DNA from 4 places in the Frateuria sp. GZRR33 genome. Region 2 is predicted to be linked to each of the others. Evidence: predicted binding sites of a transcription regulator. Region 2 holds the regulator's gene; each other region holds the start of a gene.
The links. Region 2 encodes sigma-54, which starts transcription at its own class of promoters, with help from an activator protein. Its sites were predicted from a motif close to TGGCACGNGCNTTGC; they were not measured.
Positions count from the first base shown of each region.

Region 1: a site for sigma-54 is predicted at 1,970-1,984, ahead of ACFWZU_RS13265 (PilZ domain-containing protein). Genes of this name have one in related genera too.
Region 3: a site for sigma-54 is predicted at 2,068-2,082, ahead of fliE (flagellar hook-basal body complex protein FliE). Genes of this name have one in related genera too.
Region 4: a site for sigma-54 is predicted at 1,919-1,933, ahead of ACFWZU_RS04070 (flagellar basal body-associated FliL family protein). Genes of this name have one in related genera too.

Region 1 is NZ_JBHZGK010000010.1:78,494-81,698, reverse strand. Features, by position in the region: gene ACFWZU_RS13270 (AMP-binding protein) at 1-1,325, shown strand, start outside; gene ACFWZU_RS13265 (PilZ domain-containing protein) at 1,447-1,815, opposite strand; gene ACFWZU_RS13260 (segregation and condensation protein A) at 2,502-3,205, shown strand, end outside.
Region 2 is NZ_JBHZGK010000002.1:147,063-150,267, forward strand. Features, by position in the region: gene hprK (HPr(Ser) kinase/phosphatase) at 1-278, opposite strand, end outside; gene hpf (ribosome hibernation-promoting factor, HPF/YfiA family) at 652-975, opposite strand; gene ACFWZU_RS03055 (RNA polymerase factor sigma-54) at 1,100-2,542, opposite strand; gene lptB (LPS export ABC transporter ATP-binding protein) at 2,643-3,205, opposite strand, start outside.
Region 3 is NZ_JBHZGK010000002.1:360,746-363,950, reverse strand. Features, by position in the region: gene fliF (flagellar basal-body MS-ring/collar protein FliF) at 1-1,654, opposite strand, end outside; gene fliE (flagellar hook-basal body complex protein FliE) at 1,702-2,025, opposite strand; gene ACFWZU_RS04030 (sigma-54 dependent transcriptional regulator) at 2,177-3,205, opposite strand, start outside.
Region 4 is NZ_JBHZGK010000002.1:367,879-371,083, reverse strand. Features, by position in the region: gene fliN (flagellar motor switch protein FliN) at 1-322, opposite strand, end outside; gene fliM (flagellar motor switch protein FliM) at 319-1,332, opposite strand; gene ACFWZU_RS04070 (flagellar basal body-associated FliL family protein) at 1,343-1,852, opposite strand; gene ACFWZU_RS04065 (flagellar hook-length control protein FliK) at 2,464-3,205, opposite strand, start outside.

The sequences.
Region 1 (3,205 bases), on a different contig from region 2:
CCGGCGCCAGGGCCATCGTGGTGCTGGACAATTTCGCCTCCACGCTGCAGGAAGTCATCGACCAGACCCACGTCGAGCACGTCATCACCACCGGCATCGGCGACATGCTGGGCTTCCCCAAGGGCGCGCTGGTCAACTTCGTGCTCAAGCACGTCAAGAAGATGGTGCCCGCCTACTCGCTGCCGAAGGCGGTGCGCTTCCGCGACGCACTGGCGCAAGGCGCATCGCACCCCATGCCCAAGGTGCAGCTGGGCCACGCCGACCTCGCCTTCCTGCAGTACACCGGCGGCACCACGGGCGTCGCCAAGGGCGCGATGCTGAGCCACGGCAACATGGTCGCCAACATGCTGCAGGCCAGCGCCTGGATCGGCGACCTGGCCAAGCCCGGTGAAGAGGTGATCATCACGGCGCTGCCGCTGTACCACATCTTCTCGCTGACGGCGAACGGCCTGGTGTTCATGCGCCTTGGCGGCCTGAACTGGCTGATCACCAATCCGCGCGACATGCCGGGCTTCGTCAAGGAACTGAAGAAATCCGGTTTCACGGCGCTCACCGGCGTCAACACCCTGTTCAACGGCCTGCTCAACACGCCCGGCTTCGCGGAACTGGACTTCTCCCGCCTGCACCTGACCCTGGGCGGCGGCATGGCCGTGCAGCGCGCGGTGGCCGAGCGCTGGAAGAAGACCACCGGCTGCACGCTCGCCGAAGCCTACGGCCTGACCGAAACCTCGCCGGCGGTATGCATCAACCCGCTGGACCTGCGGGACTACAACGGCTCCATCGGCCTGCCGGTGCCTTCCACGGATGTCGCGATCTGGTCGGAAGAGAACCAGCCGCTGCCGATCGGCGAAACGGGCGAACTGATGGTGCGCGGCCCGCAGGTGATGCAGGGCTACTGGCAGCGCCCCGAGGAGACGGCCAAGGTGCTCGGCGCCGACGGCTGGCTGCACACCGGCGACATCGCCCGCATGGACGAGAACGGCTACGTCTACATCGTCGACCGCAAGAAGGACATGATCCTGGTCTCGGGCTTTAACGTATATCCGAACGAGGTCGAAGACGTCGTGATGCAGCACCCCGGCGTGGCCGAGGTCGCCGCCGTGGGCGTGCCGGACGAGCACTCCGGCGAGGTGGTGAAGCTTTTCGTGGTGCGCAAGGACCCGGCGCTCACCGCCGACGTGCTCAAGCAGTTCTGCCACGACAACCTGACCGGCTACAAACGCCCGCGCCAGATCGAGTTCCGCGACGCGCTGCCGAAGTCCAACGTGGGCAAGATCCTTCGTCGCGAGCTGCGAAACGAGTCGAAGAAGGCAGCCACCGCCTGAAGCTGCGGGGGCGCGGTTTCCCTGGGGAGCGGGGGCCAGGGTGGGCAACGCGGCTGCGCATGCTGGCGCTCAGTCGCGTAACTGCCCCAATGTCGTCACACGGCGACAGCAGGGCGATGCCTCACTCCTCCCGCCAATGCTCCAGGATGTCGGCGTAGCCGCCGAGCAGGTTCCACAGTGGCACCTGCTTGTCTTCCGGAATGCGCGAGTAGGCAAAGCCGATGTGGCGGTCGGAAATGCGCGCGACCACCGCTTCGAGGTGGATGTGCAGGTCGCGGCCGAAAATCATGTCCAGCACCCACGCCTGCCCCAGCTCGCCCTGCCAGCCCAGCGGCCGGCGCAGCAGCGCGCCCGTCGCGGAAATGTCGACCAGTTCGGTCGGGTGTGACTGCACCCCGTGGCTCATGAGCACGGTGGTTTCGATGCGCATGCGCGCGGGCCGCAGGAACTTCCGGCCCGACTCATCCGCAACGTTGTCTTCGATCGTCATCTAGCTCCCCAAGCGGGCACCTGCACCCCTGTGACGTCCTTGCGATCGTACGACGCATCCTGCGTCTCATCGACAGCCGGTTGCCGCCTGCCAGCCGCCAGCGTTCAGGAGCCGGCTCGCACAGCGCGAAGGCTGTCGCCTCATCACGAGCAAAGCAAATGCCGTGCCATTCCTTGGCCGGTACGACATCATCCCACCTCTGGCGGGTATCGCCAGCGAACTGCCGCGCTCGGCTGCAGCACGACGCAACGTGTCACATGCTGCCCTACCGGCGGGCGGGCACACTGGACTTGCCGCAACGCTACCGCTAACCTGTGGCCATGCCCGGTTCCAGCGTGCGCCGTGCCGGTCGATACCGGCCATCGCGGCATGCTTCCCAGGTTCCCGGCAGATCGATTTGAATCGCCCGTGGCGCCGTGTCGCCATCCTGTCTTGCGTCCGCTTCGGGCCCGATGCCCAGCCCGGACGCCTTGGTGGCCGCCTGAGCCGCCTGACCGAACCGCCGTGGCGCGGCTTCGTCATGCGATACCGCGGCGACGGCTGTGCCGAAAGTGGCAAGCCAGCTTGACCGACTGTCGGCCCGAAGCCGCGGTTACGAGGGGACACCGTCCGCAGGGCGCCGCCCGGCCAGGACGAAAGGTTTGAAAGCATTGCCGGCCGCGTGAGCGGCCCCACGACATGCATTGATGAGCACAGAACCGCAGCAGCCGGCCGCACCGTCGCAGGACGCCTTCGCGTCGATTCCCCAGCAGCAGGAAATGCCGCTGGCGGTCGTGCGCGGCGAACCGTTGCTGCAGATGCCGCAGGACCTGTACATCCCGCCGGACGCCCTGGAAGTTTTCCTCGAGGCGTTCGAGGGTCCGCTGGACCTGCTGCTGTACCTGATCCGCCGCCAGAACCTGGACATCCTGGACATTCCGATTGCCGAGATCACCCGGCAGTACATGGAATACATCGACATGATGCGGGACGTGATGCGGCTGGAACTGGCGGCGGAATACCTGCTGATGGCGGCGATCCTGGGCGAGATCAAATCGCGCCTGCTGCTGCCCCGGCCGCCGGCCGAGGAAGGCATCGAGGACGACCCGCGCGCCGAACTGGTGCGCCGCCTGCAGGAGTACGAGCGTTTCAAGCGGGCGGCCGAGGACATCGACACCCTGCCCCGCGTGGAGCGGGACACGGTGCCGGTCCACGCCGAGGTGGGCGAGCGCAACGTGGTCAAGCTGCCGCCGCCGCTGGACCTGAAGGAAATGCTGCTGGCGCTCAAGGACGTAATGCACCGCGCCGAGCTCTTCGGCCACCACGCGATCAAGCGCGAGGCGCTGAGCGTGCGCCAGCGCATGGGTGAACTGCTGAGCCGGCTCGAAGACGGCACGTTCCACCGTTTCGA
Region 2 (3,205 bases):
GTCTCCTCGGCCACCTCGCGCAGGTCGGAGGGGATGGTCTGGTCCTTGGTCACGATCAACGCCACCGGCTGGTAGGCGGCGATCTTGTGCATTGCCTCCCAGCGCTGGCGCGAGTCCAGGCTGTCGAGCCAGTTGAGCTCTTCGGTACCGATGATCTGCACCTTGTTGGGGTAGATCACGTTCAGGTAGCCGATCAGCGACGGGCGCCGGGTGGCGGTGGCGCCGGGCTCGAGTACGCGCCCTTCGCCACGCATGCCCGACACCCAGCGCAGGCCCATGCGCTCGTGGACACCGTCGAAGAGTTGTCGTGCGGTCAGGCGTTCCAAGAGGTTTCCCAGCCGTATGGCAATGGGCGCCATTGTGCCAGCTATGCGGGCGAGGGCGGGGGTGAGAGGGTGTCGCAGGGACGATCGATGCGCTCGCGGTATCTGGCTTGCGTGCTGGATCCTTGCCGGTTCACGGGGAAGGTGCCTGCGGGGCGGATGGGTGAAGCCCTGCGGCGGGCTGACACGGATATCGCTCGCCAAAGTCGCTCCCAGCCGCCTGTCGGCAGCCTCCCGCGGCCGCGGCGGCGGGCTTGATGTTGGGCACGTCGCTTCGGGCAAAAAAAGACCCGCCACCGGGGCGGGCCTTTTTGCCGGGCGGGGGCGCTCAGCCGATCTGGCGGGCTTCCCGCGCCTCCTGCTGGTGCTTGTCGGTCACCTTGTCGCGATGGCGACGCAACTGCGCGGCGAGCTTGTCGAACACCATGTCGATGGAGGCGTACATGTCCGCACCGCACGCCGCCGCATGAAGCGCGGCACCCGTGGTGCTCAAGGTGGCGTCGGCGCAGTGCTGCAGCTTGTCGATCGACAGCACCATGGTCAGGCCCAGGCACCTTTCGTCGAGGCGGGTCAGGCGATCGAGCCGGGACTCGGCATGCGCACGCAGGGCGGGCGTGACTTCGATCTGCTGGCCGGTGAGTTGGAACTGCATGGGGCGCCTCCTCTGTTACGGGCCGCCGTGGGGCGGCGGGTTCGCATGCCGTGGCGGCATGCCGGTTCACTCATTCGTATGGGATCGTTCGGGCCGGTTCCAAGTGCTGGGTTTCAGGGGACGGTCAGCCAGCGCGCTGGCGCTCGCTGGAACTGGGGATGCGCAGGGCCTCGCGGTACTTGGCGACGGTGCGGCGGGCCACCTGGATGCCCTTGCGGTTGAGCTCCTCGGCCAGGGCCTGGTCGGACAGCGGCTTGCGTGCGTCCTCGGCGTCGACGAGTTTCTTGATCATCGCCTGGATGGCGGTGGCCGAGGCGCCGCCACCGTCCTCGGTCGAGACGCCACTGGAGAAGAAGTACTTGAGTTCGAACGTGCCGCGCGGGGTATGGATGTACTTGCGCGTGGTCACGCGCGAGATGGTCGATTCGTGCATGCCGACTTCCTCGGCGACCTCGCGCAGGACCAGCGGGTGCATCGCTTCGGGGCCGTAGTCGAGAAAGGCGCTCTGTCGGCGCACGATCGCGTCGGCGACCTTCAGCAGCGTCTCGGCGCGCGATTCCAGGCTCTTGATCAACCAGCGCGCCTCCTGCAGCTGGCCGCGCATCCAGCTGGCATCCTCGCCGCGCGCCTGCGCGATCAGGCTGCAGTAGTGCTGGTTGAGGCCCAGCCGGGGCTGGCAGTCGGGGTTGAGGCTCACCTTCCAGCGGCTGCCTTCCTTGTAGGCGTAGACGTCCGGCGCCACGTACTCGACCGGCGTGGCGTCGAGTGCGGCGCCCGGGCGCGGGTCGAGGCTGCGGATCAGCAGCGCCGCGGCGGCGACTTCTTCCTCGCTCGCGCGCAGCTTGCGCGCGAGCTTGGCGACGTCGTTGCGTGCGAGCAGTTCGAGTTCGCCGGCGACGATCTGCAGCGCGAGCCCGCGCTGGGGCGTGTCCGCATCGAACTGCTCCAGCTGCACGCGCAGGCAATCGCGCAGGTCGAGGCTGGCGATGCCGGTGGGATCGAACCGCTGCAGCTGCCGGCGTACCGCCTCCACCTCGTCGGCGCCCGCGTCGAGGTCCGCCGGCAACGCCGCGAGCACGCCTTCGATGCCTTCGGCGAGGTAGCCGTCGGCGTTGAGCGCGTCGATGATGACGGTGGCGATCAGGCGCTGCCGCGTATTGAAGGGCGACAGGTTCAACTGCCAAAGCAGGTGTTCCTGCAGGGTTTCTGGCGCGGCGTTCTGGGGTTCGAAGTCCTCCTCGCCGCGGCTGCCCGATGGCGCGCTGCTGCCGAGCGAGAAATCGATGGGCGCCTCGGCGGGGCCATCGGTCTCGCCCCAGTCGGCGCCGTCGTCCACGTTGTGGTCGACGGTGGGCGCCTCGGCCGGAGCGGCGCTGAAGCCTTCTTCTTCGGTTTCGCCGGGCTCCGCCGATTCTTCCTCGAACTCCAGCAGCGGGTTGCCTTCGGCGATCTGCCGAAGTTCCGCTTCCAGCTCCAGCTGCGACAGCTGCAACAGCCGGATCGCCTGCTGCAACTGCGGCGTCAGGGTGAGCTGTTGGTTGAGTCGGAACTGGAGTCCGGGTTTCATGCCAGCCGGTGCGGAGGGACGTGGGATCATCCTACCCCGGCGGGTGTGACGCGACCATAGCGATGGCAGGTGCTGGCGGGCCCTGCGTCACATCACCGCTTCAGAGCTTGAACTCGCGCCCCAGATAGACCTCACGCACCTTCTCGTCGGCAAGGATGTGCGCGGGCGTGCCGCGCGAGAGCACCTCACCGTCGTTCAGGATGTAGGCGCGGTCGCAGATGCCCAGCGTCTCGCGCACGTTGTGATCGGTGATCAGCACGCCGATGCCGCGTTCCTTCAGGTGGCGCACGATGCGCTGGATCTCGCCCACCGAGATCGGGTCGACGCCGGCGAACGGCTCGTCCAGCAGCATGTAGCGCGGCTGTGCGGCCAGCGCGCGGGCAATCTCCACGCGGCGGCGCTCGCCGCCGGAAAGGCTGATGCCTTTCTGGCCGGCAATGTGGGCGATCTTCAGCTCGTCCATCAGGCCTTCGAGCTGTTCGTTGCGCTGGCGGGCGGTGAGGCCCTCGCGCAGCTCCAGCACCGCCATGATGTTGTCGGCCACCGAGAGCCGGCGGAACACCGAGGCCTCCTGCGGCAGATAGCCGATGCCCAGCCGGGCGCGGGCGTGCATGGGCAGCCCGGTGATGTCCTGCCGGTCCAGCCGGATGGTGCCGCCGTCGG
Region 3 (3,205 bases), 210 kb from region 2:
CCCAGTTCCTGACCACCTGCGCCACCTGCTTGGGGTTGTCGCTGACCATGCGTCGCGCCAGGCCCACTTTCTGCTCATAACCGATCACCTGCGGGCCCGACAGCCGGTTCCCCTCGTCATCGTCATCGGCAATCCGCACCGAAACCGTAGGCACGTGGCCGGCCGCGGCCAGCGCCGGTTGCGGCGCGCTGCGCAGCAGGCCCTTGAGCAACGGGCGCAGCAGGCCGAACGCGACGATCAGCGCGATCAGCACGCCGATCGCCTGCTTGATGAGGTCCAGCGCACCGGGACGCTGCCACAGCGGCAGCTGTTCGGGCGCATCGGCCGCCGGCGCGGTACGGAAGGCCTGGTTGATCACGCTCACGCTGTCGCCGCGCGAGGAATCGAAGCCGACCGCGTTCTTGGCAAGCTGGGTCAGGTGGTCCAGTTCCTGCGCGGTGAACGGCACGCTGGTGTCGCCCTTGGGGCCGCTCACGGTCTTGTTGTCGACCACCACCGCCACGCTCAGGCGCGCCAGCCGGCCGGCCGGGTCGCTGGTGTGGCTGATGGTGCGGTCCAGTTCGTAGTTGCGGGTGGCGCTGGAGGAGCTGTCGCCGGTGCTGGTCTGCGCGGTGGCGGCCGCTGGCGCGACCGCAGCCTTGCCGCCGGCGTTGGGGTTGGCGGCAGTCGGCTGCGCGGCCATCACCGGCGGCTGGTTGCTGAGCGCACCGGGCACGCCGCCGTCGGCGGCACTGCCATCGGCGTGGCGTTCGCTGCTGGTCTGCTCGCTGCGCAGCGCGGGATGGTCGTGGTCGAAGGTCTCGCTGGCCTTTTCGGTGGCGCTGAAGTCCAGGTCGACCGACACCTGCGCATGCACCTTGCCCGGGCCGACCAGCGGCGTGAGCAGCTCCTCGATGCGTTGCGCGTAGCTGTTCTCCATCCGCGTGGCCAGGCGCAGGCGGCTGTCGCCCACGGCGGCGGCGCTGTCCGGGTCGCTGCCGGTCAGGAGCTGGCCCTGCTGGTCGATCACCGACACCTGCTTGGCATCGAGGTCCGGCACCGAGGCGGCGACCAGGTGCACGATCGCCGCCACCTGGCTGGCGTCGAGCTGGCGACCGGGATAGAGCGTGACCAGCACCGAGGCGCTGGCCTCGCGGCTGTCGCGGATGAAAGCCGACGGCTTGGCCAGCGCCAGGTGCACGCGCGCGGCGCGCACACCCTGCAGGCTGCCGATGGTGTTGCCCAGGTCGGTCTCGAGCATCTGCTGATAGCGCGTGCGCTCGGCCAGATCGCTCATGCCGAAGGGCGAATCGGCCTGGGGCACGGAATTGGTCGCGGTGCCTTGCGGCAGGCCCTGCCCGGCCAGGCGCAGGCGCACGGCGGCGAGGTCGGACGCCGGCACCATGATCGAGCCGCCGTCGTCGCTGAGCTTGTAGGGCGTGCTGGTGGACTGCAGCGCCTGCGTGATCGCGGCGGCGTCCTGCTGGCCCAGGCCCGCATAGAGCAGGCCCCAGTTGGGACCGCGCGACCACAGCACCACTGCCACGCCGAGCGCCACGGCCGCGGCCATGCCGACCAGCAGCAGCAACTGGCGCGAGGCGGGGCTGCGCGCGAGCTGCTTGAGGTCGAAGCGATTGGCCGGGCTGTCGGTGGTGGCGATGGCGTTGTCAGCCATGGGTACGAATCATCCGTAAAGCGGGAGAGAGAACGTCAGGCCGGTGCTCACACCGGCATGTTCATGATTTCCTTGTAGGCATCGACCAGCTTGTTGCGCACTTCGGTCATCGTGCGCAGCGAGAGGTCGGCCTTCTGGATCGCCACCATCGTGCGGCCCAGGTCCGCGCCCGGATCGCCGCGCTCGAACGCCGCCGCCATCTGTCCGGCCTGCTGCTGGCTCTGCCCCACGCTGCCGATCGATTCCCTCAGCAGCGCACCGAAGTCCGCCTTCGCCGCCGGCGCCGCCCTGAATGCGGTTTCCGCCGGTCGCACCTGGCTGGAAAGCTGGCGCATCTGGGCGAGCAGGTTGTTGACGTCGATGGTGCTCATGTCGGGTTTCCGGCGCGTGGCGGGTTCTTAAGGGGGGTGACTGCACGAGGTGTGCCAGAAGCGGGAATCGCCCGTGGGGATGGGAATCGAAGAGGCGCACACCCTGCGCGGGCAACGATTCCCGATGGACCCTCGCCGATCGACGCGTCGATCAGGCCGCCAGGCTGTTCTGCAGCCCGTACTTGCGCAGCTTTTCCACCAGCGTGGTGCGCTGCATGTGCAGCAGTTTGGCCGCATGGGCGACCACGCCGCCGGTGACGTCCAGCGCCTGACGGATCAGGCCCACTTCGATGTCGGCCAGGTGGTCCTTGAGGTCCAGCCCGCCCTCGGGCAGCAGCGTGGCGTCGGGGGCGACCGCCACGGCGGCGGCCATCGACGCCGGCATCGGCGCGCCGTCCATCATGGCCAGCAGCGAGGCGCCCGGCACTTCCTCCACGGCCTGGCGGCCGCGGTACTTTTCGGGCAGGTCGCTGGCGCGGATCTCGCCGTGCGGATAGAGGATCGCCAGGCGCTCGACCAGGTTGCACAGCTCGCGCACGTTGCCCGGCCAGGCGTACTGGTGCAGCGCGTTCACCGCACCGGCGGAGAAGCGCACGCTGCCCAGGCCGCGGCGGGCCAGGCGCTGGTTGAACTCGTTGATCAGCACCGGCAGGTCGTCCAGGTGCTCGCGCAGCGCGGGCATCTCCAGCGGGAACACCGAGAGGCGGTAGAACAGGTCCTCGCGGAACTTGCCCTCGGCGATCGCCTGCTCCAGGTTGCGGTGGGTGGCGGCGATGATGCGCACGTCGCAGCGCTGGGTCTTGTTGCCGCCGACGCGCTCGTACACGCGCTCCTGCAGCACGCGCAGCAGCTTGACCTGCATGGTCAGGCTCATGTCGCCGATCTCGTCGAGGAACAGCGTGCCGCCCTCGGCCATCTCGAAGCGGCCCTTGCGGGTGCTGATCGCGCCGGTGAAGGCGCCCTTCTCGTGGCCGAAGAGCTCGCTTTCCAGCAACTCGGCCGGGATCGCGCCGCAGTTGATCGCCACGAACGGCTTGTCGCGACGGGGCGAACACTCATGGATGGTGCGCGCGACCATCTCCTTGCCGGTGCCGGACTCGCCCAGCACCAGCACGGACGAGTCGAACGGCGCGACCTGGCGGATCAGCGCGTTGACGCGGCGCATCGGTGCGGATTCACC
Region 4 (3,205 bases), 220 kb from region 2:
GCACGCGCTCGGCCGGACTGACCACGTCGGTCAGGCGGATGCCGAACTTCTCGTTGATCACCACCACCTCGCCGTGGGCGACCAGGGTGCCGTTGACGAACACGTCCAGCGGTTCGCCGGCAGCACGGTCCAGTTCCACCACCGAGCCCTGGTTGAGCTGCAGCAGGTTGCGGATGCTGATGCGGGTGCGACCGACCTCCATCGCGACCGTCACCGGCACGTCCAGGATCATGTCCAGGTTGACATCGCCGCCTTCGACGGCAAAGCCGTTCAGGGCGTCGGATTCGATGCGGTCGGCGACCGCGGCGTCATTGGCAGTCATGCGCTTTTCTTCTCTGTGAACTCGCCGGACGCACGCCTCTCGCGTCGGCCGACATGGGTCTGGAACTGGATCGCCGTCTGGCCGTTGGCCTGGCCGTAGCGGCCGCGGAACACCGGCACGTCCTCGGCGAAGACGGTGCAATGCTCGGGCAGCGCCACCGGGATCACGTCGCCCGGGCGCAGCTGCAGGAAGTCGCCGATCGAAAGCTCGGTTTCCAGCAGCAGCGAACTCAGCTCCACCTCGGCGTCGAGCACTTCCTCATGCAGGTGCTCGGTGAATCGGTCATCGCGGTCGGCCAGGTCGCTCTGCACGCCGGCGTCGAGCAGCGTGCGGATCGGCTCGACCATCGCGTACGGCAGCGTCAGGTGGATCTCGCCACCGCCACCGTCGAGCTCGACGTGGAAGCGCGACACCACGACCGTCTCGGTCGGGCTGACGATGTTGGCGAACTGCGGATTGATCTCGGAGTTCATGTACTCGAACTCCAGCGGCAGCACCGGGTTCCACGCCTCGCTCATGGCGCCGAACAGCTCGGTCAGCATGATCTGGATCACGCGGTTCTCGGTCGCGGTGAAGTCGCGCCCCTCGATGCGTGCGTGGAAACGGCCGTCGCCGCCGAAGAAGTTGTCGATCACGGTGAACACCAGCCGCGGCTCGAACACCACCAGCGCGGTGCCTCGCAGCGGCTTGATCTTGACCAGGTTCAGGTTGCTCGGCACGGCCAGGCTGTGCACGTACTCGGCGAACTTGACCATCTTCACGCCCAGCACCGACACCTCGCAGCTCTTGCGCAGGACGTTGAACACGCCCAGGCGGAAAAAGCGCGCGAAGCGGTCGTTGACCATCTCCAGCGTGGGCAGGCGGCCGCGGACGATGCGGTCCTGCTGGGTGAAGTCGTACGCCTGCACCGCCTCGGTGGGCGGCGGCTCGTCCTCGCCGGTGGCGACGCTGCCGCCGGTGACGCCGTCGAGCAGCGCGTCGATTTCGTCCTGGGAAAGCAGGTCGCTCATGGGCGATGCCTCACTGCATCACGAAGCTGGTGAAGTACAGCGCGTCGATGCCCGGCTTGCCGGTGCGCGCCTGGACGATCTTGCGTACCGCGTCCAGCGCCTCGGCCTGCAGCTTCTGTTTGCCAGCCGGGTCGCTGAGGATGGAATAGCTCTGGCGACTGAACAGCATCACCAGCGCGTTGCGCACGACCGGATCGACACCCTTGACGGTGTCCAGCGCGGCCTGGTCGTGCGACATCAGCGTGACGCCGACCTGCAGGTAGCGCATGGCGTCGTCATCGCGGAAATTGACCACGAAGGCCGGGTCCAGCGGCAGGAAGAACTCCGGTTGGGTCTTGGTCGGCGCGACGACACCGCCTTCCTTGTCGGTGGCCGCGGCGGCGGGCTTGTCGTGTCCGCGCGCGGCGAACAGATAGGCGCATGCGCCGGACACCGCCAGCAGCGCCACTACCAGGCCGATCACCAGCGGCGAGCGCTTCTTCTTCGCCGGCGCCACCGCTTCCTGTTCCGTACTTGCCATGCCTCAACCTCGGTTGTCGTTTTTCTTCGGCTGGCACCTGGGGCGCCGCCTTGCACGGGCCTCGTTGCAATCCGCGTGCCACGGCGCAAAGCGTTGGTCCTGCGGGGTTTGCGGCGGGCGTGGCGCTTTCTTGACGCGTGCCGGGGAACGGGCGCGTCGCGATCACGGCGGGCGCCTGGAAATCGGCGGGGGCGTGAAGGGGCGGATGGTGGGTGGGGGGCTTTTCGCAAGGCCTCCCCCATCCGCCCTTCGCGCACCTTCCCCCGTGAACGGGGGAAGGATCGAAACGTGGCGCCCGCGCCCGAGTCCTTCCCCCGCGAACGCGGGAGAGGAAGGATCGAAATCGCGGCGCCCGTGCTCGAGCCCTTCCTGCGAACGCGGGAGGGGAAGGATCGAAGTCGCGGCGCCCGTGCCCGGGTCCTTCCCCCGCGAACGCGGGGGAAGGTGCCGACAGGCGGATGGGGGCGCTTTTGGGCGGGATACCGGACTCACACGGCGGTGCATGCATGCCTGCGTGCGACGAGCACGCTTCGGCGCCTGCACTCAGCGCGAACGGATCTCAGCCCCGTTCACCGTGGACGTAGCCCAAGCGGAGTCGAGGGGGTGAGCCCTCAGGCAAACGTATCGAGCATCCCGAGCGCCGCGACCGGCGCGCTCGCCATTACGGCCGGCTCGGCCTCGATCTCTCCGATCGTCCCGCTCGCCTCGCCGCCGCGCCCGCCTTCACCCTGCTGCTGGCGCTGCCCCACGTCCGCCTGGCCGAGCGTCAGGCCGTGCTGGGCCAGCAACGCGTCAAGCTGTGGCAGCGTCTGCTGGACAGCGTGCACGGCCGCCGGATGCTGCACGGCGAAGCTCACGTCGACGCGGTCGTGGTTCATGCTGACCTTGACGTCGACCGCCCCCAAGTCCTCCGGATGCAGGCGGATGCGCGCCTGCTTGACGTCCTGCAGGCCCAGCCAGACCACGTGCTGGCCCAACTCCTGCGCGAACGCCGGTGTGCCGGCCGGGCTGGCGACACTGAGGCTGTGCGCCGGGGCGACGGTCGTGGCGGCCTCGGGGGCCGGCATCGGGTTGGCGGACAGGCTGCCGAGCTGCGCCAGGTCGATCGGGGCGTCTTTTTGCTCGGCGGGCTTGGCGATCATCGGCGCCAGCGCTTTGGCATCGACGTTGATCGAGGGCCTGGCCGCCGCCGCGGTGGCCGCGGCGGCCGCGGTGTTGGCGAGCAACACCATCGCGGCCGGTGTTTTCACGTCGGCGCCGGCGGTCACCGACTTGTTCGCCGCATGAGCCACCATGCCGGCTGCAGTCAGCGGCTTGGCCGGTGCAGCCTGGCCGATCAGCGCGAGCATGGCC